Regions from separate parts of the Pseudomonas sp. Tun-23181 genome, predicted to be linked through region 4. Evidence: riboswitches for the same ligand, from Rfam matches in the RefSeq annotation. Region 4 holds a riboswitch; each other region holds the start of a gene.

Region 1 (5,696 bases), 1.2 Mb from region 4:
CGATATGCATGGCCAGGTCACGGGCGCCCAGGCCCTGTTCGCTGGCCTCCCAGCCCGGCTGGTTGTCCTGGGCGCAGATCGCCTGCAACACCGGGACGTCGCGACGCAACGGGCGCAGGTTGGGCTGCTCCGGGCTGGACAGGGCAAAACCGGTGGTGTTGATCACCACGTCGGCGCCGACCTCGTCCAGCCAGGCCTCGACCTGGTCGAGGCAGGCGCGCTCCTTGAGGCTGGCCACAGCGATCGGCAGCGGGCTCAGGCCCATCGCCTGCAAACGTGTGCAGAAGGTATCGATGAAGGCGGTGTTGGCCGCCTGCAGGTGCGAGCGGTAGAACAGCAGCGGCGCCACCGGCTGCTGCGGGTGCCACTGGCCGTACCAGTCCTCGAGCGTGGCGCTGGCCTTGGCGGGGTGATACACCGCCGTGCGCGGCAGCGGCTGCGGTTCGTCCCAGGCATAGGTACGCCCCAGCCACAGGCTGGCCAGGCAGTTGAACAGGTTCAGGGCATTGGCCTTGCCGCCCTGGCGCAGGTAGTGCCAGAGCCGTTCGGCCTGCTCGCCGGTCACCGTGCCCAGGCCGGTCAGCTCGGGGTCGGGGCGGTCATCGCCTGGCACCAGGATCAGCCGTACACCGCGGTTGGCCAGCTCGACCAGTTGCTCGACGCCATAGCGCCAGTAGCCGACCCCGCCGTGCAGCGACACCAGGATCACCTTGGCGTGGCGCAGCACCTGGTCGACGTAGAGGTCGACCGAGGCGTGGTTCTGCACCTGCATGGGGTTGGCCAGGCGCAGGCTGGGGAAGTCGTCTGGCAACTGCTCGGCGGTTTCCGCCAGCAGCGCCAGGTGCGAGTCGCCGCTGCAGAGGATCACCAGCTCAGCGGGCGTCTGGCCGAGGTCGGCGATGCTGTCGTCCGGCACGAAGCCGCCGGGCTGGGTCCGCAGCAGGTGCATGGATCAGGCGCCCAGGGCCTGGCGCAGGCGCGCCTCCAGTTGCACGGCATCCAGGTCCTGGCCGATCAGCACCAGGCGCGTCAGGCGAGGCTCGTCGGCACGCCAGGCGCGGTCGAAGTGTTTGTCGAAACGGGTCCCCACGCCCTGCACCAGCAGACGCATCGGCTTGCCGGGAATGGCCGCGAAGCCCTTGGCGCGCAGGATGCCGAACTCCACCACCAGTTGCGTCAAGGCGTCGAGCAGCAGGCTTTCGTCGGCCTCGGGCAGGTCGATGGAGATCGAGTCGAAGGCGTCATGGTCATGATCGTCGTGATCTTCGCCAGCGTGATGGGCATCGTGGTGGGTGCGCCGGCCATCGATGTGCGCCTCGGCCTCGGCGCCCACGCCAAGCAGCACCTCCAGCGGCAGGCGCCCGCTGCTGGCCTCGATCACCTTGACCGCCGGCGGCAGTTCCTCGGCCACCTCGGCGCGGACCTTGGCCAGGCCTTCGGCATCGATCAGGTCGGCCTTGTTCAGGACCACCAGGTCGGCGCTGGCCAACTGGTCGGCGAACAGCTCGTGCAGCGGCGACTCGTGGTCCAGGTTGGGGTCGAGCTTGCGCTGGGCGTCCACTTGCTCTGGGTAGGCAGCGAAGGTACCCGCCGCCACCGCCGGGCTGTCGACCACGGTGATCACCGCATCGACCGTGCAGGCATTGCGGATTTCCGGCCACTGGAAGGCCTGCACCAGCGGCTTGGGCAGGGCCAGGCCGCTGGTTTCGATGAGGATGTGGTCCAGGTCGCCACGGCGTGCCACCAGTTCGCGCATCACCGGGAAGAACTCTTCCTGCACGGTGCAGCACAGGCAGCCGTTGGCCAGTTCGTAGACGCGGCCGCTGGCCTCTTCCTCCGTGCAGCCGATGCTGCACTGCTTGAGGATCTCGCCGTCGATGCCCAGCTCGCCGAACTCGTTGACGATGACCGCGATGCGGCGGCCCTGGGCGTTGTCGAGCATGTGCCGGAGCAAGGTGGTCTTGCCCGAGCCGAGGAAGCCAGTGACGATGGTGACGGGGAGCTTGGCCAGTGTTTTCATGTCGCGATGCCCTTGGCAGGATGGCGCGGGCATGCAGGACGAAAGCCTCGTGCCACCACGGCCGGGCCCGTTCGCCACCGGATCACCCCGCCCGGTTGAAAGTCGAAAGCGTTTCGAGGCAGGTCTCCTGGCTTGCACAGTACCGGCCCCGGGCCGGTTGGATGACGCCTTCCCGCGCTGGCGCAGTGGCTGTGTCGATCCTGTTCAGTGCTTACAGTTGCGGGGGCAGCCGCGGCTTGGACCGCGTTCCCATCTTAGCTCCGGCGGCGGCCGGAGAACCTCGAAGCGGCAAGGCTACGCAGTGGTTGGCAGGCGGTCAACCTTGGCAGCCCTAAAGCCTTGCCTATCCTGCGATTGACGGGGAAACCGCCCCATGATTTGCTAATGCACTGCGTTCAGGTGCCCCTTCGGGGGTGAAACGGGAAACCGGTGCGTCCCAGGCCCCCAAGGGGTCGGACAACGCCGGTGCTGCCCCCGCAACGGTAAGCGAGCGAAGCGTCTTGACCACTGTGCCACGTCGTAGGGCATGGGAAGGTGACGCTCCCCCCCAGGAGCCCTGCTCCTCCTCGCAAGCCCGGAGACCGGCCTGACGTCGAATGATCACCCCGCGGTGGGCGGGCGCTGTCGCATCTCCCTGGGCCCGTTGCGTCCGGGGCTGTCGCGCTTGTCCGCCGCCTATGACAAAGCAGAGGAAAGCGTCATGCCCGTCACCAGCGCCAAACACAGCGTCAGCACCCCCGTCAGCCTCAGCCAACGCATCGTCATCGCCGCCGGCGCCAGCCTGCTGGGCCTGTGCCTGATCTACTTCGCCGGTTTCTCGCACATCGAGGCCGTGCACAACGCCGCCCACGATACCCGCCACAGCGCCGCCTTCCCTTGCCACTGAGTACGCCTGCATGATCAAGCGCATCGCCCGTACCGCCGGCTTCAGCGGCCTGCTCGCCGCCCTGCTGCTGACCTTCTTGCAAAGCCTGTGGGTCAGCCCGCTGATCCTCGAGGCGGAAACCTATGAAAGCGCGGCCCCCGTCGCCGAACACCACGGCCACGGCGATGCCGTCGCCGCCCATGAACACGACGCCGAAGCCTGGGCACCGGAAGACGGCTGGCAGCGCCTGCTCTCCACCACCGGCGGCAACCTGGTGGTCGCGGTCGGTTTCGCCCTGATCCTCGCGGCCCTGTACAGCTTGCGCGAACCGGGCCGCGTGGCCACCGGCGCACTGTGGGGCCTGGCCGGGTTCGCGGTGTTCTGCCTGGCGCCGACCCTGGGGCTGCCGCCAGAGCTGCCGGGTACCGCCGCTGCCGACCTGGGTCAGCGCCAGGGCTGGTGGATCGGCACCGCCGCCGCCACCGCGGCAGGCCTGGCCCTGCTGGTGTTCGCCCATCACTGGCTGTTCAAGGTACTGGGCCTCGCCCTACTGGTCGTGCCGCACCTGATCGGCGCGCCGCAACCGGCGATGCACGAGAGCCTGGCGCCCGAAGCCTTGGAAACCCAGTTCAAGATCGCCTCCTGGGTGACCAACGCCGCCTTCTGGCTCGCCCTGGGCCTGCTCAGCGCCTGGCTGTACCGTCGCACCAGCCAAGCCTGATGCGCCTCGCCCCTCCTGCGCCGGCGTTGTACGCCGGCTTCGGCTGCCGCCAGGGCTGCCCGGCCGACACCCTGCAGGCCCTGCTGCGCGGGGCCCTCGCGGCGCACGGGCTGGCCCCGGCGCTGCTGCGCGGCATCGCCAGCATCGACCTCAAAGCCAACGAACCCGGCTTGCAGGAACTGGCCAGGCGCCTGGCATTGCCCCTCGTGCTGTTCAGCCCCGCGCAACTGCACGCTTTCGAACCCCAGCTCAGCCACCGCTCGGCAACCACCTTCCAGCACAGCGGCTGCTGGGGGGTGGCCGAAAGCGCAGCCCTGGCCCTCGCCAGCCAGGCCCAGGGCCCGGCCGCCCTACGGGTAACGCGCCAGGTCCTCGGCCCGGCTACCCTCGCCCTGGCCAGTGGCGGATAATCGCCTCCCCCGCTCACCCGCAAGGATTCCCCATGACGGTCTACTTCATCGGCGCCGGCCCCGGCGATCCGGAACTGATCACGGTCAAGGGCCAGCGCCTGATCCGCCAGTGCCCGGTGATCATCTATGCCGGCTCCCTGGTGCCGCCGGCGGTGCTCGAAGGGCACCGTGCCGAAACAGTGATCAACAGCGCCGAACTGCACCTGGAGCAGATCATCGCCGCCATTCGCAGTGCCCATGACAAAGGCCAGGACGTGGCCCGGGTGCACAGCGGCGACCCCAGCCTGTATGGCGCCATCGGCGAGCAGATCCGCTACCTGCGCGAGCTGGGCATCGACTACCAGATCGTCCCCGGCGTCACCGCCACGGCGGCCAGCGCCGCCCTGCTCGGCTGCGAGCTGACCCTGCCGGCGGTGGCACAGACGGTGATCCTCACCCGCTACGGCGACAGCTCGCCCATGCCAGCCGGCGAGCAACTGGCCGACCTTGCCCGGCACCGCAGTACCCTGGCCATTCACCTGGGCGTCAAGCACCTGGCACGCATCATCGCCGAGCTGCTGCCGCACTACGGCGCCGACTGCCCGATCGCCGTGGTCCATCGTGCCACCTGGCCCGACCAGGACTGGGTCATGGGTACCTTGCAGGACATCGTCGAACGCACTGCGGCCAAGGGCTTCCGGCGTACGGCGCTGATCCTGGTGGGCCATGTGCTGGGCGATGCGCCGTTCGCCGAGTCAGCCCTGTACCGAGCCGGGCACGCCCACCTCTATCGCCCCGCGGACCAATAACCTGTCGGCTGATTCCGGCACGCGAATACCTGTGCAGGAATCAGCCGAAGACGCTGCCAGCCCCCGCCTACTGAAACCCCTTAATCGTGTAGGGTTTTTCAACAAACCAACCTCGCTTTTTCAACACCCCTATACTCGCCATTACCAACGCTCCTTAATCGACGTATCTTGCGCGCTGCCACGCAGGCCCCCAGACATATTCCTGGGTGATTTCAGGAAACGGACCACACCCAGACAGGAGTTCCCCAATGACAACCGTACTGTTGGTCGATGACCACCCCACCGTTCGGCTGGCCGTACGCATGCTGCTCGAACGCGAACGCTTCCAGGTCGTTGGCGAAGCCGGCAGCGGCATCGAAGCGGTACAGATGGCTCGCCAATTGCAACCCGACGTGGTCATCCTCGATATCGGCCTGCCAGGGCTGGATGGCATGGAAGTGATCAAGCGCTTGCAACTGCTCGAGCCGGCGCCAAAGATCATGGCCCTGACCGGCCAGCCCGCCGACCTCTACGTGCGCCGCTGCCTGGACGCCGGCATCTCCGCCTTCGTGCGCAAGGACGAGGACCTGGAGGCGCCAGTCTTCGCCCTCAAGGCCCTGGTCAAGGGTTACTCGACCTTTCCGCAGATGTCGGTCAACAGCAGTTCGCTGGAAAGCGAGAGCGTACGCCTGGACAGCTTGTCCAACCGCGAGATGGAAGTGCTGCGCCGACTGGCACGCGGCGAGAGCAACAAGCACATCGGCCAATGCATGAGCCTGAGCGCCAAGACTATCAGCACCTACCGCGGCCGCATCATGGAGAAACTCAAGACCGAGTCGCTGGTCGAGATGGTCGACCTGGCCAAGCGCAACAACGTCGCCTGAGCCATGCCACCGCCATGAAAGGCACGCTG
Region 2 (5,696 bases), 1.5 Mb from region 4:
TCGCTCTCCAGCCGGCCACGTCGGCTGGCCACCCCCAGCACCAGCAGCATGCTGCCCAGGGCGCCGATGAAGGCCGCCAGGGGCAGGCTCAAGGCACCGGCGAAGGGGCCAAGGAACAGCACCACCAGCACCGCGCCCAACACTGCACCGGAGCTGACCCCTAGCAGGTGCGGGTCGGCCAGTGGGTTACGCGTCACCGCCTGCAGGGCGCCGCCAACCAGGGCCAGGCCGGCGCCCACCAGCGCGCCGAGCACGACCCGTGGGGCGCGGATCTGCCAGACGATCTGCGCCTGTCCGCGGCTCCAGTCGCCGCCGTCGGCCAGGCCCAGTTGCTGCAGAACGATACCCAGCACCTTGGCCAGCGGCACCTGGGCAGCGCCGAAGCCCAGCGACAGCAGGCAGGAAAACACCAGCGCCGCCAGCAGTGCGACCAGCAACAGGCGATAGCCGGCAGGGCTACGCACCGGCATCAGCGCGGCGCCCCGGCGAACCGTTGCGGATGCAGCGCGGCGGCCAGGTGCTCGATGGCAACGGCGTTGTCCACCGAGGGCGTGACCTGCAGGTACGACAGCACCACGAAGCGCCGTTCGCGAATCGCCTTCACCTCGCCGAGGGCCGGGTGCTTGAGGAGGACGTCGCGCTTGTGCTGCCAGAGGGTGGGGCCGTAGTCGACGATGACGATCACCTCCGGGTCGCGTTCGACCAGGCTTTCCCAACTGACCTCGGTCCAGCTGGCGTTGACATCGGCCATCACATTCTCGCCACCGGCCGCCTCGATCAGCGCCTGGGGCATGCCCAGGCGGCCGGAGGTGGTCGGGCGGTCCTCGCCGCTGTCGTAGAGGAACACCCGGGGCTTGCGCTGCACCTCGCCAAGTTGGGCCGTCACCCGGGCGATGCGCTGGCGCAGTTGGCCGATCAAAGCCTGGGCCTGGGCGGGCACGGCGAAGATCCTGCCGAGGTTGTCCAGGTCCCGGTACAGGTCCTCCAGGCTGGCCTGGCGCTGGGGCATGATCCGCGCACAGGATTCGCTCAGCTCGTAGACCGGGATGCCGAAGGGCGCCAGCGTCTGTGGCGTGACCGGCCCGCCCACGTGCATGCCGTAACTCCAGCCGGCGAACAGGAAGTCGGCGTCCACGTCCAGCAGGTTTTCCAGCGATGGGTAACGTGCCGCCAGTTCCGGCAGGCCGGCCAGGGCCTGGCGCATCGACGGGTCGAGGTTCTTCCAGCCGCTGATGCCGCTGTAGCCGACCATGCGCTCGCGCAGCCCCAGGGCCAGGAGCATGCCGGTGAGGTTGACGTCGTGGCTGACCGCCCTCTGTGGCGGCTGGGTGAAGGTCACGTCGCGGTCGCAACTGTGCACGGTCAGGGGAAAGTCGCTGGCCAGAGCGGCGAGGGGCAGGGCGGCCAGCAGGGCCAGGCAGGTGACGAAGCGTTTCATGCGGGGCTGATCCAGGTGATGCGCGGGTGGCAGGCGAGGGGATGACGATCGACCAGGGCGTGCACGCCGAACACCTGGGCCAGGCACTGTTCGGTCAGGACCTGCTGCGGCGTGCCATGGGCAACGATGCGGCCGGCCTCGATGACATACAGCCGGTCACAGAAGGCGGCGGCCAGGTTCAGGTCATGGAAGCTCGCCAGCAGGCTCAGCCCGGTACCGCGCATGTGCTCGAGCAGGGCCAGTTGGTAGCGCGGATCGAGGTGGTTGGTCGGCTCGTCGAGGATCATCAGGCGCGGTTGCTGCACCCGTGCCCTGGCCAGCAGCACCCGCTGCTTTTCCCCGCCGGACAGGCTGGCGAAGCCCTGCTCGGCGCAGGCCAGCAGGCCCAGCTCGCGCAGGCAGGCATCGACCAGCGCCGCTTCGCTGTCGCCCTGGAACCAGCCCAGGTGCGGGGTACGGCCCATGGCGACGACATCGCGCACGCTCAGGCCGAAGTCCTCGGGAAACTCCTGCAGCATCACCGCGATGCGTTGTGCCACCCAGCGCGGCGGGCGCTGCCAGATGTCCTCGCCTTCTAGCGATACGCGGCCGCTGTCTGGCCGGGTGAAACGGTAGGCGCAGCGCAACAGGCTGGTCTTGCCGCTGCCGTTGGGGCCTATCAGGCCGACGAACTCGCCAGGGCCGACCTCAAGGTCGATGCCGTCGAGCAGCCGGCGTTCGCCGGGTGACGGTGACCAGTGCAGGCCTTCGATGCGCAGGGTAGGCAAAGACATGGGTGAGCGACCGTTGCGGGGTTGAGAAGACCCGACGGAGCGCACGCACGGAGCAATCGTGGGCACGAGGCTGCCCCAGGACCGGCCCGCGCCCGCCCACCGCGGGAGTTGCCAATTGCAGTGTCAGGCCGGTCTCCGGGCTTGCGAGGGGCGTGAGGCATTCACCTTCCCATGCCGGCGGCACAGTGGTGTGTCGAATGCATCGCTCGCTTACCGTTGCGGGGGCAGCGCCGGACTGGTCGCGCGAGGGCGAGGCACCGGCTTCCCGTTTAACCCCCCGCACGGCGGCGGGGGACACCTGAAACAGGGGCGCATCTGAGCATTTATGGCAGGGGGAGTCAACCGCGGTGGCAGGTGGGGGCCAGGCTTGCATCGCCATTGGGGACCGCTTTGCGGCCCCAAGCCCTCACGGCATTCAAGTCCGCTTGAGCACCAAGGTCAGGATGTCGTAGCTGGCCACCAGCTCACCCAGCTGGTTGGTCACCTCCACGTCCCAGGCCACCACGCCCTGGGGCTGGCCCAGCGGACTGGACTTGCCCTGGTCGATCTTGCGCTTGCAGGTCAGGCGGGCCTGGATGGTGTCGCCGATGCCCACCGGGTTGATGAAGCGCAGGGTATCCAGGCCGTAGTTGGCTAGCACCGGCCCTTCGCCCGGCGACACGAACAGCCCTGCCGCCGCGGACAGCACGAAGTAGCCATGGGCGATGCGCTTGCCAAACTGCGAGGCCTTGGCGGCGATCTCGTCGAAGTGCATGTAGAAATGGTCGCCCGACAGGCAACCGAAGTTGACCAGGTCCGCCTCGGTCACGGTACGCCGGTGGGTGAGCAGCGACTCGCCGATGCGCAGGTCGTCGAAATGACGGCGGAACGGATGCACTTCGCTCTCGATCACCTCGGCGCCACGCACGTACTCGCCGGTCACTGCCGTCAGCATGCTCGGCGAGCCTTGCACCGCCGCGCGCTGCAGGTAGTGCTTGACCGCCCGCAGGCCACCGAGCTCCTCGCCACCACCGGCCCGGCCGGGCCCGCCGTGCTTGAGCTGTGGCAAGGGGGAGCCGTGGCCGGTGGACTCCTTGGCCGCCTCGCGGTCGAGCACCAGCAGGCGCCCATGCCAGGCGGCCGCCGCCGGGATGGCCTTGGCCGCCACCGCGCGATCGGCGGTGACCAGGGTCGCCACCAGGCTGCCCTTGCCACGGGCCGCCAGGGCCAGGGCTTCGTCCAGGTCGTCGTAGGCCATCAGCGTGCTCACCGGGCCGAAGGCCTCGATGTCGTGGGCGCCGCCTTCGGCATGGGGATCGCGGGCTTGCAGCAGGGTTGGGGCGAAGAACGCGCCTTCGGCCACGCCCTCGCCGACCGGGGCGAAGCCGTCGCTCGCGCCGAATAATTGATCGCAGCTCTGGAGCAGGCTACGCACGCGCTCGCCAACATCACGCTGCTGGTCGTGGGAGGCCAGCGCACCCATGCGCACGCCTTCGACCGAAGGGTCGCCCACCACCACCTTGGCCAGGCGCTCGCGCAGGCGGGTGGCCACGGCGTCCAGGTGCCTGGCCGGGACTATGGCGCGGCGGATGGCGGTGCACTTCTGCCCGGCCTTGGTGGTCATCTCGCGCACCACCTCCTTGATGTACAGGTCGAACTCCTCGCTGTCGGGGCTGACGTCCGGGCCGAGGATGGCGCAGTTGAGCGAGTCGGCCTCGGCGGTGAATGGCACCGAGTGGCGCACCAGGTTCGGCGTTACCCGCAACTTGGCGGCGGTGTCGGCGGAGCCGGTGAAGGTCACCACGTCCTGGCCCTGCAGGCGCTCGAGCAAGTCGCCGGTGCTGCCGATCACCAGCTGCAGGCTGCCCGCCGGCAACAAGCCCGACTGGTTCATCAGGCGCACCACCGCCTCGGTCAGGTAGCTGGTCGAGGTCGCTGGCTTGACGATGCACGGCATGCCGGCGAGGAAGGTCGGGGCGAACTTCTCCAGCATCCCCCAGATCGGGAAGTTGAAGGCATTGATGTGCACCGCCACCCCGGTGCGCGGCACCAGGATATGGCTGCCAGCGAAATGCCCTTGCTTGCCCAGAGGGATGGCCGGGCCTTCGTGCACCAGGTTGCCCGAGGGCAGCTCGCGGCTGCCGATGCCGGCATAGGCGAACAACGTGGCATTGCCGCCTTCGATGTCGATCCAGCTGTCGGTACGGGTCGCGCCGCTGTGGTGGGAGAGGGCGTAGAGCTGCTCCTTGCGCTCGGCCAGGTACAGGGCCAGGGCCTTCAGACGGGCGGCACGCTGCTGGAAGTCCAGGGCCATCAGCGCGGTCAGGCCCTGGCGGCGGGCATGTTCGAGGGCTTCGGCGAAGTCCGGGCGCTCCTCGTGGCTGTAGGCCAGGACATGGCCGTCCAGGGCGCTGCGCAGGGCCTGGGCGCCGTGCTGGCCGATCCAGCGGCCGGCGATGAAGCTTTGCAGGGTTGGGGCGTCAGACATGCTGTTCTCCTGTTGAGGGGCGCTGTTACCACAGCGCCAGGGTGTAGCCGATGATCAGGCGGTTCTCGTCCACGGCATTGTTCAGGCCATTGCCGGAACGGAAGGTGACGTTGCGCCAGCGCAGGCTGACGTCCTTGAACGGCCCGCTCTGGATGACGTAGGTGATGTCGGTGTCGCGTTCGCGCTCGCGGCCGTTGCCCGAGGTCGGGGTCTGGGCATGGCGGCCGTCGGTGTAGCGGGTCATGAAGCTCAGGCCGGGGATGCCGAGGGCGACGAAGTCGTAGTCGTAGCGCAACTGCCAGGAGTCGATCCCGGCGCGGGTGAAGGTGTTGTAGGTGACCAGGTTGACGGTGTACGGGTCGCCGCCGTTGAGGAATGGGAAGGCACTGTCGCCGGACATCTGCTGCCAGGTGGCGGAGAACTTGTGGGCCCGCACGCCAAGGGTGAACAGGGCGTTGAAGTTACGGTTGTCGATGTTGCCGGCACGCTCGGCGCCGTCGCCACGGCTGTCGAAGTAGCGCAGGTCGGTGCGCAGGCTCACGCCTTCGGCCAGCGGCTGGGTGTGGACCAGGCCCAGGTACTGCTGGCGATAGATCTCGTCGAGCTTGGCGTAGTAGTAGCTCAGGCTGGTCTGCGGGGTGATCGCGTAGCTGCCGCCGGCGAAGTCGAAGTGGTCGCTGCTGGCCGCGCCGTAGCCGATGTCGTCGCGCCCGGAGGAATCGCGCAGGTTGGCCTTGGTCAGGCGCCCGGCGTTGACGGTCAGGCCGTCGAGTTCCTGGCTGGTCAGCAAGCCGCCCTGGAAGGTCGAGGCCAGCAGGCGGGTGTCGTTGTACACCACCACCGGCAGGATCGGCTGCAGGGTGCCCAGGCGCAGGGTGCTCTTCGACACCCGCAGCTTGCCGGTCAGGCCCAGTTCGCTGTAGTCGTCGACCGGTTCATGGCTGTTCGGGCCGAAGGGCAGCAGGCCGGTGTTGCGCCGATCGCGGCTGGCGTCGAGCTTGATGCCCAGCTGGCCGAT
Region 3 (5,696 bases), 870 kb from region 4:
TCGATGGCCAGAAGTACGCCTGGCGCGACGGCGAGGCAGTGGTGTTCGACGAGACCTACATCCACTACGCCGCCAACACCACCGAGCACAACCGCATCATCCTGTTCTGCGACGTCGAGCGCCCGCTCAAGTACCGCTGGGCGACCGCCTTCAACCGCTGGTTCAGCCGCAACGTCATGGCCGCCGCGGCGGCCCCCAACGACGCCAACGACAAGACCGGCGGCATCAATCGCCTGTTCACCCGCATCTACCGCATCCGCGAGCGCGGCAAGGCCCTGAAGAAGCGCAACCGCACCCGCTACTACCTGGAAAAGTGGGCGGTGGTCGCGGCGCTGGTGCTGGTGTTCATCTACATCTGAAGCGAAGACGCTGCCCTGGCCATCACAGCCCCTCCAGAGCCTCGTTCTTCGACTAGCCTGAAAGCTCCTGTCACCACCGAACAAGGTGAAAACCATGAGCATGATGGACTGGGACGCCTACCGTAGGCAGTTGATGGCCGGCATCGGCGATCTCAAGCAATTGTCCCCCGATACCGTGGCCGGCTACATGACTGCCAGCGGTGCCGGGGCCAAGACCAACCACCTGGATGCCAAGACCCGCGAGCTGATCTCCCTGGCCGTGGCGGTGACTACCCGCTGCGACGGCTGCATCGCCGTGCACTCCCAGCAGGCCGTCAGGCACGGCGCCACCCGTGAGGAAATCGCCGAGGCGCTGGGCGTGGCGGTGGCGATGAACGCCGGTGCCGCGCTGGTCTACTCGGCCCGCGCCCTGGATGCGGTCGGCAAGGCGAGCGACTGAACGCCTCCGGCGCCGCAGCCCTTGCGCGGCGGCGCCGGGCCACCCAGACTTGGCGGCCAAGCCCGTGCAGGAGCCGCCATGATCCACATCCGTCCCATGACCCCGGAAGACTTCGAACGCTTCTGGCCCACCTTCCAGGCCATCGTCCAGGCCCGCGAAACCTATGCCTTCGACCCCGGGCTCAGCGTCGAGCAGGCCCGCCAGCTCTGGCTGGAGCTGCCCCTGCGAACCCTGGTGGCCGAGGCGCATGGCGAGTTGCTCGGCTCGTACTACCTCAAGGCCAACGCCGCCGGCCCCGGCGCCCACGTGGGCAATTGCGGCTACATGGTCGCGCCGGCCGCCCGCGGCCGTGGCGTGGCGCGGCTGATGTGCGAGCACTCGCAAAAGCTGGCACGCCAGGAGGGCTTCCTGGCCCTGCAGTTCAACTCGGTGGTGGCGACCAACGAGGTGGCCGTGGCGCTGTGGCACAAGCTCGGCTTCGAGACCGTCGGCCGCCTGCCCAAGGCCTACCGGCACGCTCGCCTGGGGCTGGTGGACTGCCTGGTGATGTACAAGTGGCTGGCGGACGAGCCGGTGGTGGAGAAGCCCGCCCTGCTGATCGGGCGCAAGAACATCGAGGCCAGGGTATCGCGTCGGCGCGGACGCTGATCGCCCTCCTGGACCAGCGCAAGCTGCATCCGAACGATTGACTCCCCACCCGTTCGGTGGTCAGATGCGCGCCAGTTTCAGGTGTCCTGCGCCGCCGCGCGCAGGGTGAAACGGGAAGCCGGTGCGTCGTTGCCACGACAAGTCCGGCGCTGCCCCCGCAACGGTAGGCGAGCGAACCCTTCGACATACCACTGTGCGCATGCATGGGAAGGTGAACGGTTCATGATCCTCGCAAGCCCGGAGACCGGCCTGGAGCTTTTCGTTGGCAACCCGCGGTGGGCGGGCGCAGGCCGGTTTTCGCGTGCGCGCCTGCGTACGTGCTTGGTCGTCTATGCGTTGTTTCCACCGGGATCCATTCATTCCTGCGACAGTGGAACGACATGTCCCGTATCTCCAAGCTTCATACTCTGGCGGCCTGCCTGGCCGTTTCCCTTCCGGCCCTGGCCGATGAACACGACGGGCCAGTACTGGCCCTGCCCTCCACGGCCATCACCGACACCCGCGACGAACAGGTCGTCGACCTGGCCACGCCGACCCGGGCCGGTTCGCGCCTGAACCTGAGCGCCCTGGAGACCCCGGCCAGCACCAGCAGCATCAGCGCCGGGCAGATCCAGCAGCGTAACAACCTCACCGTGCAAGACGCGGTGACCCGCTCGCCAGGCATCACCTCGGTCGGCACCCCAGGCAACGGCGGCACCGCCCTCTCCGCCCGCGGCTTCACCGGCCACAGCTCGGTGATGACGCTGTTCGACGGCTCGCGCCTGTACACCGGCGCCGGTACCCAGAGCTTCCCGGTCGATCCGTGGATGGTCGAGCGCATCGACGTGATCCGTGGCCCGGCCTCGGTACTCTATGGCGAAGGCGCCACGGGCGCGGTGATCAACGTCATCCCGAAAAAACCCTTCGCCGGCGAAATCCGCAACCACCTGCGCCTGGGCTACGGCTCCTGGGACCGCCAACAGCTCGGCCTGGACAGCGGTGGCAGCCTGAGCGAGCGCCTGAGCTACCGGGTCACCCTGAACACGCAGCAAGGCAACGTCTGGGTCGATCGCGGCGACTCGCGCAACCTGGCCCTCAGCGCCGCTCTGCGCTTCGACGCCAGCGACGACCTGAGCTTCACCCTCGCCCACGAGCGCGGCGATGCCGAGCCGATGAACTACTTCGGCACCCCGCTGATCGACGGCCACTACCGCGACAGCCTGCGCAAGAAGAACTACAACATTCGCGACGACGTCCAACGCTATCACGACGAGTGGACCCGCCTCGACACCGACTGGACGATCAACGACCACCTCAGCGCCAGCAACCAGCTGTACTACATCAAGAGCCGCCGGCACTGGCGCAACGCCGAGGACTACACCTGGGATGCCGACCGCGGCCAGCTCGAACGCGGCAGTTACCTGGAGATCAAGCACAACCAGGAGCAGATCGGCGACCGCCAGAGCTTCACCTTCGACCACAGTCTGTTCGGCCTGGCCAGCAAGACCGTGGTGGGTGCCGAGTACAACAGGATCCGTTTCAACGTCGACAACAACTCGCCGTACGAAGACGTGGGCGGCGACTACATCGACCCCTGGCAGCCGGCACCGGGCGGGTTCCACAGCCGATCGGCGCTGCGCCCACAGACCCTGTCCACCACCCGCACCTTCGCGCTGTTCGCCGAGAACCGCACCCAGCTCACCGATCGCCTGTCGCTGGTCACCGGTGTACGCCGTGACCAGAACCACATCGATCGGGACAACCTGGTCAGCGACACCCGCAGCGACCGCAGCCTGCAGGGCGGCAACTGGCGCGCGGGCCTGCTCTTCGCGGTGACCGACGAGCTGTCGCTGTACGGCCAGTACTCCACCAGCGAGGACGGGGTCAACAACCTCATCAGCCTCAACCCGACGCAGATGAACTATGACCTGACCGAGTCGAAGCAGACCGAACTGGGCCTCAAGCAACGCTTCTGGGACGGCCGTGGCGAGTGGACTCTGGCGGCCTACCACATCGTCAAGAAGAAGCTGCTGGTGGACGACCCGGTCACCCACGAGAAGCAGCAAGCCGGCCAACAGACCTCCGACGGCCTGGAGGCGACCCTGGAGCTGGCCCTGGCTAACCAGTGGCAGGTATCGGCCAACGCCGCCGTGGTACGCGCCAAGTACGATGACTTCGATGAAAGGGTCGGCGGCGTTCCCCAGGACCGCGCCGGCAACCGCCCGGCCAACGTGCCGCGCCGTACCGCCAACCTGTGGCTGAGCAAGGGTTTCGGCCAGACCGTGGATGCCGGCATCGGCCTGCGCTACGTCGACGAGCGCTACGCCAACACCGCCAACAGCCAGAGCGTCCCCGGCTACACCGTGGTCGATGCCAACCTCGGCTGGCAGGTGCTGCCGGACGTGCGCCTGGGGCTGCAGTTGAACAACCTGTTCAACCGTGACTATGTGGTGGCCGCCCACAGTGGTGAGCAATGGCTGCTCGGCGCGCCACGGTCGTACTTCGCGACGGTCGACTACAGCTTCTGACCTGAGCGGCTTTCTCCAATTGAGCGGTACTGGGGCTGCTTTGCAGCCCATCGCACAGCCCCCCACCTGAAAAAGCGCTATCGAACCTCAACAAATAGTTATAAGATAACATTTCATCTCACAATCCCTCTTGCCTGCCCCCATGACAAGCGCCTCCCCCACCCCAACCCTGCTCACCCAGCGCCTGCAAAGCATCGACGCCCTGCGCGGCCTGGTCATCCTGTTCATGCTGCTGGACCACGTGCGCGAAACCTTCTTCCTGCATCGCCAAGTCAGCGATCCGATGGCCATCGACGCCACCGAGCCGGCCCTGTTCGCCAGCCGTACCCTGGCCCACCTGTGTGCGCCGGTGTTCGTGCTGTTGACCGGCCTCAGTGCCTGGCTCTACGGCGAGAAGCACCAGGGCCGTGGCGACGTCTCGGCGTTCCTGTTCAAGCGTGGCCTGTTCCTCGTGGCGCTGGAATTCACCTTGGTCAACTTCGCCTGGACCTTCCAACTGCCGCCAAGCGTGATCTACCTGCAGGTGATCTGGGCCATCGGCCTGAGCATGATCGCCCTGTCGCTGCTGGTCTGGCTGCCGCGCGCGGCGTTGATCGCCATCGGCGCGCTCATCGTCGCCGGGCACAACCTGCTCGATGGGCTGCACGTCGCCGAAGGGTCGATGATGCACGTGCCCTGGGCCATCCTGCATGACCGTGGCTGGCTGGCGTTCTCCGAAACCCTTCGCCTGCGCACTTCCTACCCGGTGCTGCCGTGGATCGGCGTGATCGCCCTGGGCTATGGCCTGGGCCCGTGGTTCGCCCGCGGCAGCGATGCCGGCACGCGCCAGCACCGCCTGCTGCTGGCCGGCGCCCTCGCCCTGCTCGGTTTCATCGCGCTGCGCCTGCTCAACGGCTACGGCGAAGCGCCCTGGAGCGTCTACCCGACCCTGGTGCAGACCCTGATGAGCTTCTTCAACATCACCAAGTACCCACCGTCGCTGCTGTTCCTGGCCCTGACCCTGGGCTTCGGGCTGCTCCTGCTGCGCGGTTTCGAGCGCGCAGGCCAGGCGCGCTGGATCGGTGTGCTGGCGGTGTTCGGTGCTGCGCCGATGTTCTTCTACCTGCTGCACCTGTATGTGCTGAAGCTCCTGTACCTGGCCTGCGTCGCCCTGTTCGGCCTGAACCAGGGCGACTACTTCGGCTTCGACGGCATCGGTGCGGTATGGCTTACCGCGATCCTGCTGGCCGTGGCACTGTACCTGCCAGTGCGCGGGTTCGCGCGCCTGAAATCCCGTCGCCGCGACATCGCCTGGCTCAAGTACTTCTGAATGCCCGACGCCTCGATCCACCTGTTTTCGCAGCACTCCATGCCGCGACGCACCGTCCCTGCGCTTCTGGCCAGCGCCCTGTGTGCGCCGCTGGCCTTGGCCGACTCCGCCCAATACCAATCCAAAGGCTTTGTCGAAGACAGCAGCTGGCACCTGCTCAACCGCAGCGTGTTCGACCAGCGCGACTATCGCCATGGCGCACGCAACAGCAGCGCACGCAACGCCTACAAACCTCGCACCGAACGCAACGGCAAGGCCGAGGAATGGGCCTACGGCCTGATGGGCACCTTTCAATCTGGCTTCACCCAAGGCTTGGTCGGAGTCGGCGTCGATGCCCACGCCTACTTCGGCGTGCAACTCGACAGCGGTGGCGGCCGCGCCGGCAAGGCCCGGCTGCTGGGCGTGGACAACCAAGGTCACCCCAAGAACGAATA
Region 4 (5,696 bases):
CGAAGCGCTCGAAGCGTTGGTTACGGTAGCCCCACATGGCATCGAGGGTATTGCTCAGGCGATACAGCACCACGCCTGGGGCACCGGCGACGACGAACCAGAACAGCGCGGCGAACACCGCATCGCTACCGTTCTCCAGCACCGACTCGGTGGCCGCCCGGGCCACGGCGGGCTCGTCCAGCTCGCGGGTTTCGCGGCTGACCAGGTAGCCCACCCGCTGCCGGGCCGCGCCCAGGTCGCCACGCCGCAGGGCCTCGGCCACCGGCAGCACATGCTCGCCGAGGCTGCGCAGGCCCAGGGCGCAGTACAGCGCCAGCACGTCCACCAGCCAGCCGACATAGGGCAGCCAGGACAGGATCAGCGCCAGCAGGGTCAGCGGCACCACCGCCAGGCACCAGGCGCTCACGCCGTGGCTGCGCCAGCCGCGCCCGCCGGCGTTGAGGCGTTGCTCCAGGCGCGACGCCAGGTTGCCGAAGGCCACCAACGGATGGCGCCGCCGGGGTTCGCCCAGCAACGCATCGAGGGCCACGCCGGCCACGGTCAGCAGGGCCACGCTCATGGCCGTTCTCCCCATTGGTTCTCGTACAGCATCTCGCCCAAGGGCTTCTCCTCGGCCCAGTTCTCCAGCACCAGCATCGGCCCGGCATAGAACTGCGCCACAGGCCCCAGGCACAGCACCGCCACCGGCTTGGCGCCAGCGGGCATGCCCAGCAGTTGGGCCAGGGCCTGCGGTTCGAACAGCGACACCCAGCCCATGCCCAGGCCCTCGGCGCGCGCCGCCAGCCAGAGGTTCTGGATCGCGCAGGCCAGGGAGGCCAGGTCCATTTCCGGCAGGGTGCGGCGGCCGAAGATGTGCGCCTCGCGGTTGTCCATCAGCGCCGCCACCAGCACTTCGGCGCAGTCGTGGATGCCTTCGACCTTGAGTTTCATGAAAGCGTCGGAGCGCTCGCCCAAGGCTTCGGCGGTGCGCACGCGCTCCTGCTCCACCAGCGCCTGGATCTGCCTACGCAGCTCGCGTCGGCTGATGCGAATGAAGCGCCAGGGCTGCATCAGGCCGACGCTCGGCGCCTGGTGCGCGGCGGCCAGCAGGCGGGCCAGCAGCGCTGGCGCTACCTCACCGCCGATGAAATGGCGCATGTCGCGGCGCTCGCCGATGGCCCGGTAGACCGCGGCGCGCTCGGCGTCGCTGAAGGCGTGTTCGCTCATGGCCGCAGCAGCGCCGCCGCCGCGTCAGGGTTGGAGGGGAAATAGAAGTGGATGTACGACGCCGTCAGTCGTCCCTGGCGATAGACCGCCTCGTTGCCACGACCGCCGTTGGGGCTTTGGCCGCGGGCGATCGGTTCGAGCGGGGTGCTGGTCAGGGAGTGATGATAAGTATGCCCGCGCAGGGTCCCTTCCGGAAGTTCCACAGCCTGCAGCGCCAGGGCCGCCAGGCGCTTTTGCATCACCGCTTCGCCCGGCAGCAGGCCGAGCAGCGTGGCGCGCTCACCGGCCACGTCGGTCAAGGCCTCGAGCAGGTAGAGCATGCCACCGCACTCGGCCAGCAGCGGCTTGCCCTGGGCGTGATGGGCGCGGATCGCCTCGAGCAGAGGGGCATTGGCCGCCAGGGCCTGGTGATGCAGCTCAGGGTAGCCCCCTGGCAGGTAAAGGCTGTCTACCGTGGGCAGTTCCCGGTCGTGCAAGGGCGAGAAGAAGCGCAGTTCGGCGCCCAGCTCGCGCAACAGATCGAGGTTGGCGCCATAGGTGAAGGCGAAGGCTTCGTCACGGGCCACGCCGATGCGCACACCGGCCAGCGACGGCCTGGGGGCGATAGGGTCGGGTTCGGCAAAGGCCACCGCTGGCGGCAGCGTGGCGTCGCAACTGGCGCCCAGGGCCTCGGCCGCGGCGTCCAGGCGCAGGTCCAGGTCGTTCAGCTCGTTGGCCTGGACCAGCCCCAGGTGGCGGCTGGGCAGCTCGATGCCACGCTCGCGGGAGAGCCCGCCGTACCAGCGCAGGCCCTCGGTCAGGCTGCCCTCGAGCAGTTGCGCATGGCGCAGGCTGCCGACGCGGTTGGCCAGCACCCCGGCGAACGGCAGGTCCGGCTGGTAGCGTGCCAGGCCCAAGGCCAGGGCGCCGAAGGTCTGGGCCATGGCTGTGCCATCGATCACCGCCAGCACGGGTACACCGAAGTGACGCGCCAGGTCGGCGCTCGACGGTGTGCCGTCGAACAGCCCCATGACCCCCTCGATAAGAATCAGGTCGGCCGTGCCCGCCGCTTCCCAGAGCAGGCGGCGGCTTTCCTGCGCGCCGATCATCCACAGGTCGAGCTGGTACACCGGTGCACCGCTGGCCCGTTCGAGGATCATCGGGTCGAGAAAATCCGGCCCGCACTTGAACACCCTCACCTTGCGCCCGAGGTTGCGGTGCAGGCGCGCCAGGGCGGCGGTGACCGTGGTCTTGCCCTGGCCGGACGCCGGTGCTGCGATCAGCACCGCCGGACAATGCCGGGGTCGGCTCATAGTTCCACGCCCTTCTGCGCGCGGATGCCGGCCTGGAAGGCGTGCTTGACCATGCCCATCTCGGTGACGGTATCGGCCAGCTCGATCATCTGCGGCTTGGCGGCACGGCCCGTGACGATGACGTGCTGCATCGGCGGACGGGCCTGGATGTCCGAGAGCACCTGGTCGAGGTCGAGGTAGCCGTGTTTGAGGGCGATGTTCAGCTCGTCGAGCACCACGAACTGCACGCCCGGGTCCTGCAGCAGTTGGCGCGAAACCGCCCAGGCCGCCTCGGCGGCGGCGATGTCGCGCTGGCGATCCTGAGTCTCCCAGGTGAAGCCCTCGCCCATCACGTGGTAGCGCACCTGCTCGGGGAAGCGCCGGAAGAACAGCTCTTCGCCGGTGCTGTTGCGGCCCTTGATGAACTGCACGACGCCGCATTGCAGGCCGTGGCCCAGGGCCCGGGCAAGCATGCCGAAGGCCGAGCTGCTCTTGCCCTTGCCGTTGCCGGTGAGCACCAGCAGCAAGCCGCATTCGTTGGGCGCGTTGGCGATGCGTTCGTCGATGATCGCCTTCTTGCGCTGCATGCGCGCCAGGTGGCGTTCGTCGCGTTCGGTGGATTCGCTCATCAGGGTTCTCCGCAGGCTGTCGGCACGGATGGGCGACGACAGGTCGATAGGCGGGCAGACGGAGAACGCGCAGGGGCCATGGCGGACGCCACGGTGCACCGCGCATCACCCTCCGTGATGCCGTTGGCAGTGACAGGCCGGTCTCCGGGCTCGTGAGCAGGGCCTGGGCCCATGGGCCGCGCGCCTTCCCGGATGCCTGCATCCAGTGGCCCTGCGCGGTCCTCGACTCACCTACCGTTGCGGGGGCAGCGCCGGAATCGCGCCTTGCTGGCGCCCACCGGCTTCCCAGTTTCACCCTGCCCAGCCTCGGCTGGCAGAGCACCTGAAACACGCCGCGAAGGTTAGAGGGTTGCACCCGGAGCGTCAATGAAACGAGGCCGATCTGGCCTGGATCAATGGCCGATCCGGCCGCTTGTAACAAACTGAAAGCAGTGATATCACATAGACATCAATTTTCGCTGAACGCGATCACAACGACAGGAGAGCGCAGCATGCAAGGCCTGATCATCAATAACCCGCGCCTGGAGTTCCTGCGCCCGGCGCTGGAGCGCTGGCCGGAATGCATCGACCGCTTCAACCAGGTCCATGGCGACAACGAAGCCCCGTACTGGCATGGCACCGCGGCCAACACCGGCCTGCTCGCGGCCGCGGCCTGGCAGGCCGAACTGGTGGCGCTGGAACAGTCCATGAGCAAGAAGCAACGTGACGAGGGCGAGCGCGAGGGCCGCTGCGACCTGTCCATCAGCACCTCGGAAGACAGCGTCCACCTGCGCGCCAGCCAGCGCTGGCCGCGCATCGCCCGCCTGGACCTGAGCACGGCTGTGCAGGAAACCGCCGCCCTCGCCCGGCAGATCGCCTATCCCAGCCAACTCAAGGTCGGCGCCCTGTTCGTCAGCCCGTGGAAAGCCGGCCAGCATGCCAGCCCCGAGGAGTTGCAGGACCTGGTCGACGACCTGCAAAAGCACAGCGCTTGCGCCATCGCCTGGTATTTTCCCTACGCCTATCGCAAGTTGCACAATGAAGCGGCGCAGTACTTTCCCGGCGTGGCGCTGCTGCTCAAGCAGGCCTGAGCGGGGCCCAGCTAGCCGAATGCGCCCTACCGACAAGTTGAACCTCGACGGTGGCCCGTCGCTCTGATTCCACATGAGCCCCCACGAGGACCCGAGCATGGACAGGATGCATATCGCGCTACTGCTGGCCCTGGCCGTCAGCCTCGGCGGCTGCGGAGAATCCGCGCGCCTGGACGTCAGCGACGGATCGGGACCGTCCCCGCAACTGCCCGAGCCGAACAAGACCTTGATCCCGACCGTCAACATCGCCCCGGCGATCGGCTGGCCGGAGGGCGCCAAGCCCACGTCGGCGACCGGCACCCAGGTGGTGGCCTTCGCCGAGCACCTCGATCATCCCCGCTGGCTCTACGTGCTGCCCAACGGCGACGTGCTGGTGGCCGAGACCAACGCCCCGGCCAAGCCCGACGACGGCAAGGGAATCCGTGGCTGGGTCATGGGCCAGGTGATGAAACGGGCCGGCGCCGGCGTACCCAGCGCCAACCGCATCACCCTGCTGCGCGACGCTGACCGTGATGGCGTCGCGGAAATTCGCACCACCTTCATCGAAGGGCTCAACTCACCCTTCGGCATGGCCCTGGTGGGCAAGGACTTCTACGTGGCCGATACCGACCGCCTGTTGCGCTTCCACTACGAGCCGGGGGCCATGCAGATTCGCGCTGAAGGCAAGAAAGTGGTCGACCTGCCCGGCGGCCGGCTCAACCACCACTGGACCAAGAACGTGATCGCCAGCCCCGATGGCAAGAAGCTCTATGTCACGGTGGGCTCCAACAGCAATGTCGGCGAAAACGGCCTGGACCAGGAAGAAGGCCGTGCGGCGATCTGGGAGGTGGACCCGGCCAGCGGCCAGCACCGGATCTTCGCCTCCGGCCTGCGCAACCCCAACGGCCTGGCCTGGGAACCACACAGCGGTGCGTTGTGGACGGCGGTCAACGAGCGCGACGAGATCGGTAGCGACCTGGTGCCGGACTACATCACCTGAGTCAAGGACGGGGGCTTCTATGGCTGGCCGTTCAGTTACTACGGCCAGCATGTGGACCGGCGGGTCGAGCCGCAGGATCGGCAAAAGGTCGCCCAGGCCATCGTGCCGGACTACGCGGTGGGGCCGCATACCGCATCCCTCGGGCTGACCTTCGCCCAGCCGGGTGTGCTGCCGGCGCCGTTCGAGCAGGGGGCGTTCGTGGGCCAGCATGGGTCGTGGAACCGCAAGCCGCACAGTGGCTACAAGGTGATCTTCGTGCCGTTCAGCACCGAGGGGAAACCCGCCGGGAAGCCGATCGACCTGTTGACGGGGTTTCTCGATGGCAAGGGCAAGGCCATGGGGCGGCCGGTGGGCGTGATCAATGACCAGCGGGGCGGGTTGCTGGTGGCCGATGATGTCGGGAACGTGATCTGGCGGGTGAGCAAGGAGCAGTGAGGGGCTTGGGCTGGCCTGTGCCGGCCCATTCACGGCGGTTCGTGCCCCGACAAGCCCGCCCTCACAGGTTCACCACTGATCTTGAGGCAACGGTGAACCTGTGGGG

Evidence for each region. A riboswitch is a leader RNA that binds a small molecule or an ion and turns the genes downstream of it on or off. The one in region 4 is predicted to bind cobalamin.
Region 1: linked by a shared signal. The riboswitch ahead of cobW (cobalamin biosynthesis protein CobW) and the one ahead of cobO (cob(I)yrinic acid a,c-diamide adenosyltransferase) in region 4 are both predicted to bind cobalamin.
Region 2: linked by a shared signal. The riboswitch ahead of ACDI39_RS03720 (ABC transporter ATP-binding protein) and the one ahead of cobO (cob(I)yrinic acid a,c-diamide adenosyltransferase) in region 4 are both predicted to bind cobalamin.
Region 3: linked by a shared signal. The riboswitch ahead of ACDI39_RS06560 (TonB-dependent receptor) and the one ahead of cobO (cob(I)yrinic acid a,c-diamide adenosyltransferase) in region 4 are both predicted to bind cobalamin.

What each region holds. Positions count from the first base shown of each region.
Region 1 covers NZ_CM171630.1:1,003,365-1,009,060, forward strand. Annotated here, with positions in the region: gene cobN (cobaltochelatase subunit CobN) at 1-949, opposite strand, end outside; gene cobW (cobalamin biosynthesis protein CobW) at 953-2,020, opposite strand; cobalamin riboswitch at 2,121-2,318, opposite strand; cobalamin riboswitch at 2,403-2,624, shown strand; gene ACDI39_RS05140 (CbtB domain-containing protein) at 2,721-2,906, shown strand; gene ACDI39_RS05145 (CbtA family protein) at 2,917-3,606, shown strand; gene ACDI39_RS05150 (cobalamin biosynthesis protein) at 3,606-4,016, shown strand; gene cobM (precorrin-4 C(11)-methyltransferase) at 4,049-4,804, shown strand; gene ACDI39_RS05160 (response regulator transcription factor) at 5,053-5,667, shown strand; gene ACDI39_RS05165 (transporter substrate-binding domain-containing protein) at 5,682-5,696, shown strand, end outside.
Region 2 covers NZ_CM171630.1:708,179-713,874, forward strand. Annotated here, with positions in the region: gene ACDI39_RS03710 (FecCD family ABC transporter permease) at 1-470, opposite strand, end outside; gene ACDI39_RS03715 (ABC transporter substrate-binding protein) at 470-1,438, opposite strand; gene ACDI39_RS03720 (ABC transporter ATP-binding protein) at 1,435-2,211, opposite strand; cobalamin riboswitch at 2,321-2,528, opposite strand; gene paaZ (phenylacetic acid degradation bifunctional protein PaaZ) at 2,627-4,678, opposite strand; gene ACDI39_RS03730 (OprD family porin) at 4,704-5,696, opposite strand, start outside.
Region 3 covers NZ_CM171630.1:1,318,782-1,324,477, forward strand. Annotated here, with positions in the region: gene lpxO (lipid A hydroxylase LpxO) at 1-359, shown strand, start outside; gene ACDI39_RS06550 (carboxymuconolactone decarboxylase family protein) at 454-798, shown strand; gene ACDI39_RS06555 (GNAT family N-acetyltransferase) at 877-1,446, shown strand; cobalamin riboswitch at 1,509-1,713, shown strand; gene ACDI39_RS06560 (TonB-dependent receptor) at 1,827-3,953, shown strand; gene ACDI39_RS06565 (acetyltransferase domain-containing protein) at 4,096-5,262, shown strand; gene ACDI39_RS06570 (OprD family porin) at 5,302-5,696, shown strand, end outside.
Region 4 covers NZ_CM171630.1:2,189,939-2,195,634, forward strand. Annotated here, with positions in the region: gene cbiB (adenosylcobinamide-phosphate synthase CbiB) at 1-559, opposite strand, end outside; gene bluB (5,6-dimethylbenzimidazole synthase) at 556-1,206, opposite strand; gene ACDI39_RS10550 (cobyrinic acid a,c-diamide synthase CobB) at 1,203-2,498, opposite strand; gene cobO (cob(I)yrinic acid a,c-diamide adenosyltransferase) at 2,495-3,106, opposite strand; cobalamin riboswitch at 3,225-3,447, opposite strand; gene ACDI39_RS10560 (hypothetical protein) at 3,598-4,176, shown strand; partial or broken gene ACDI39_RS10565 (PQQ-dependent sugar dehydrogenase) at 4,283-5,590, shown strand.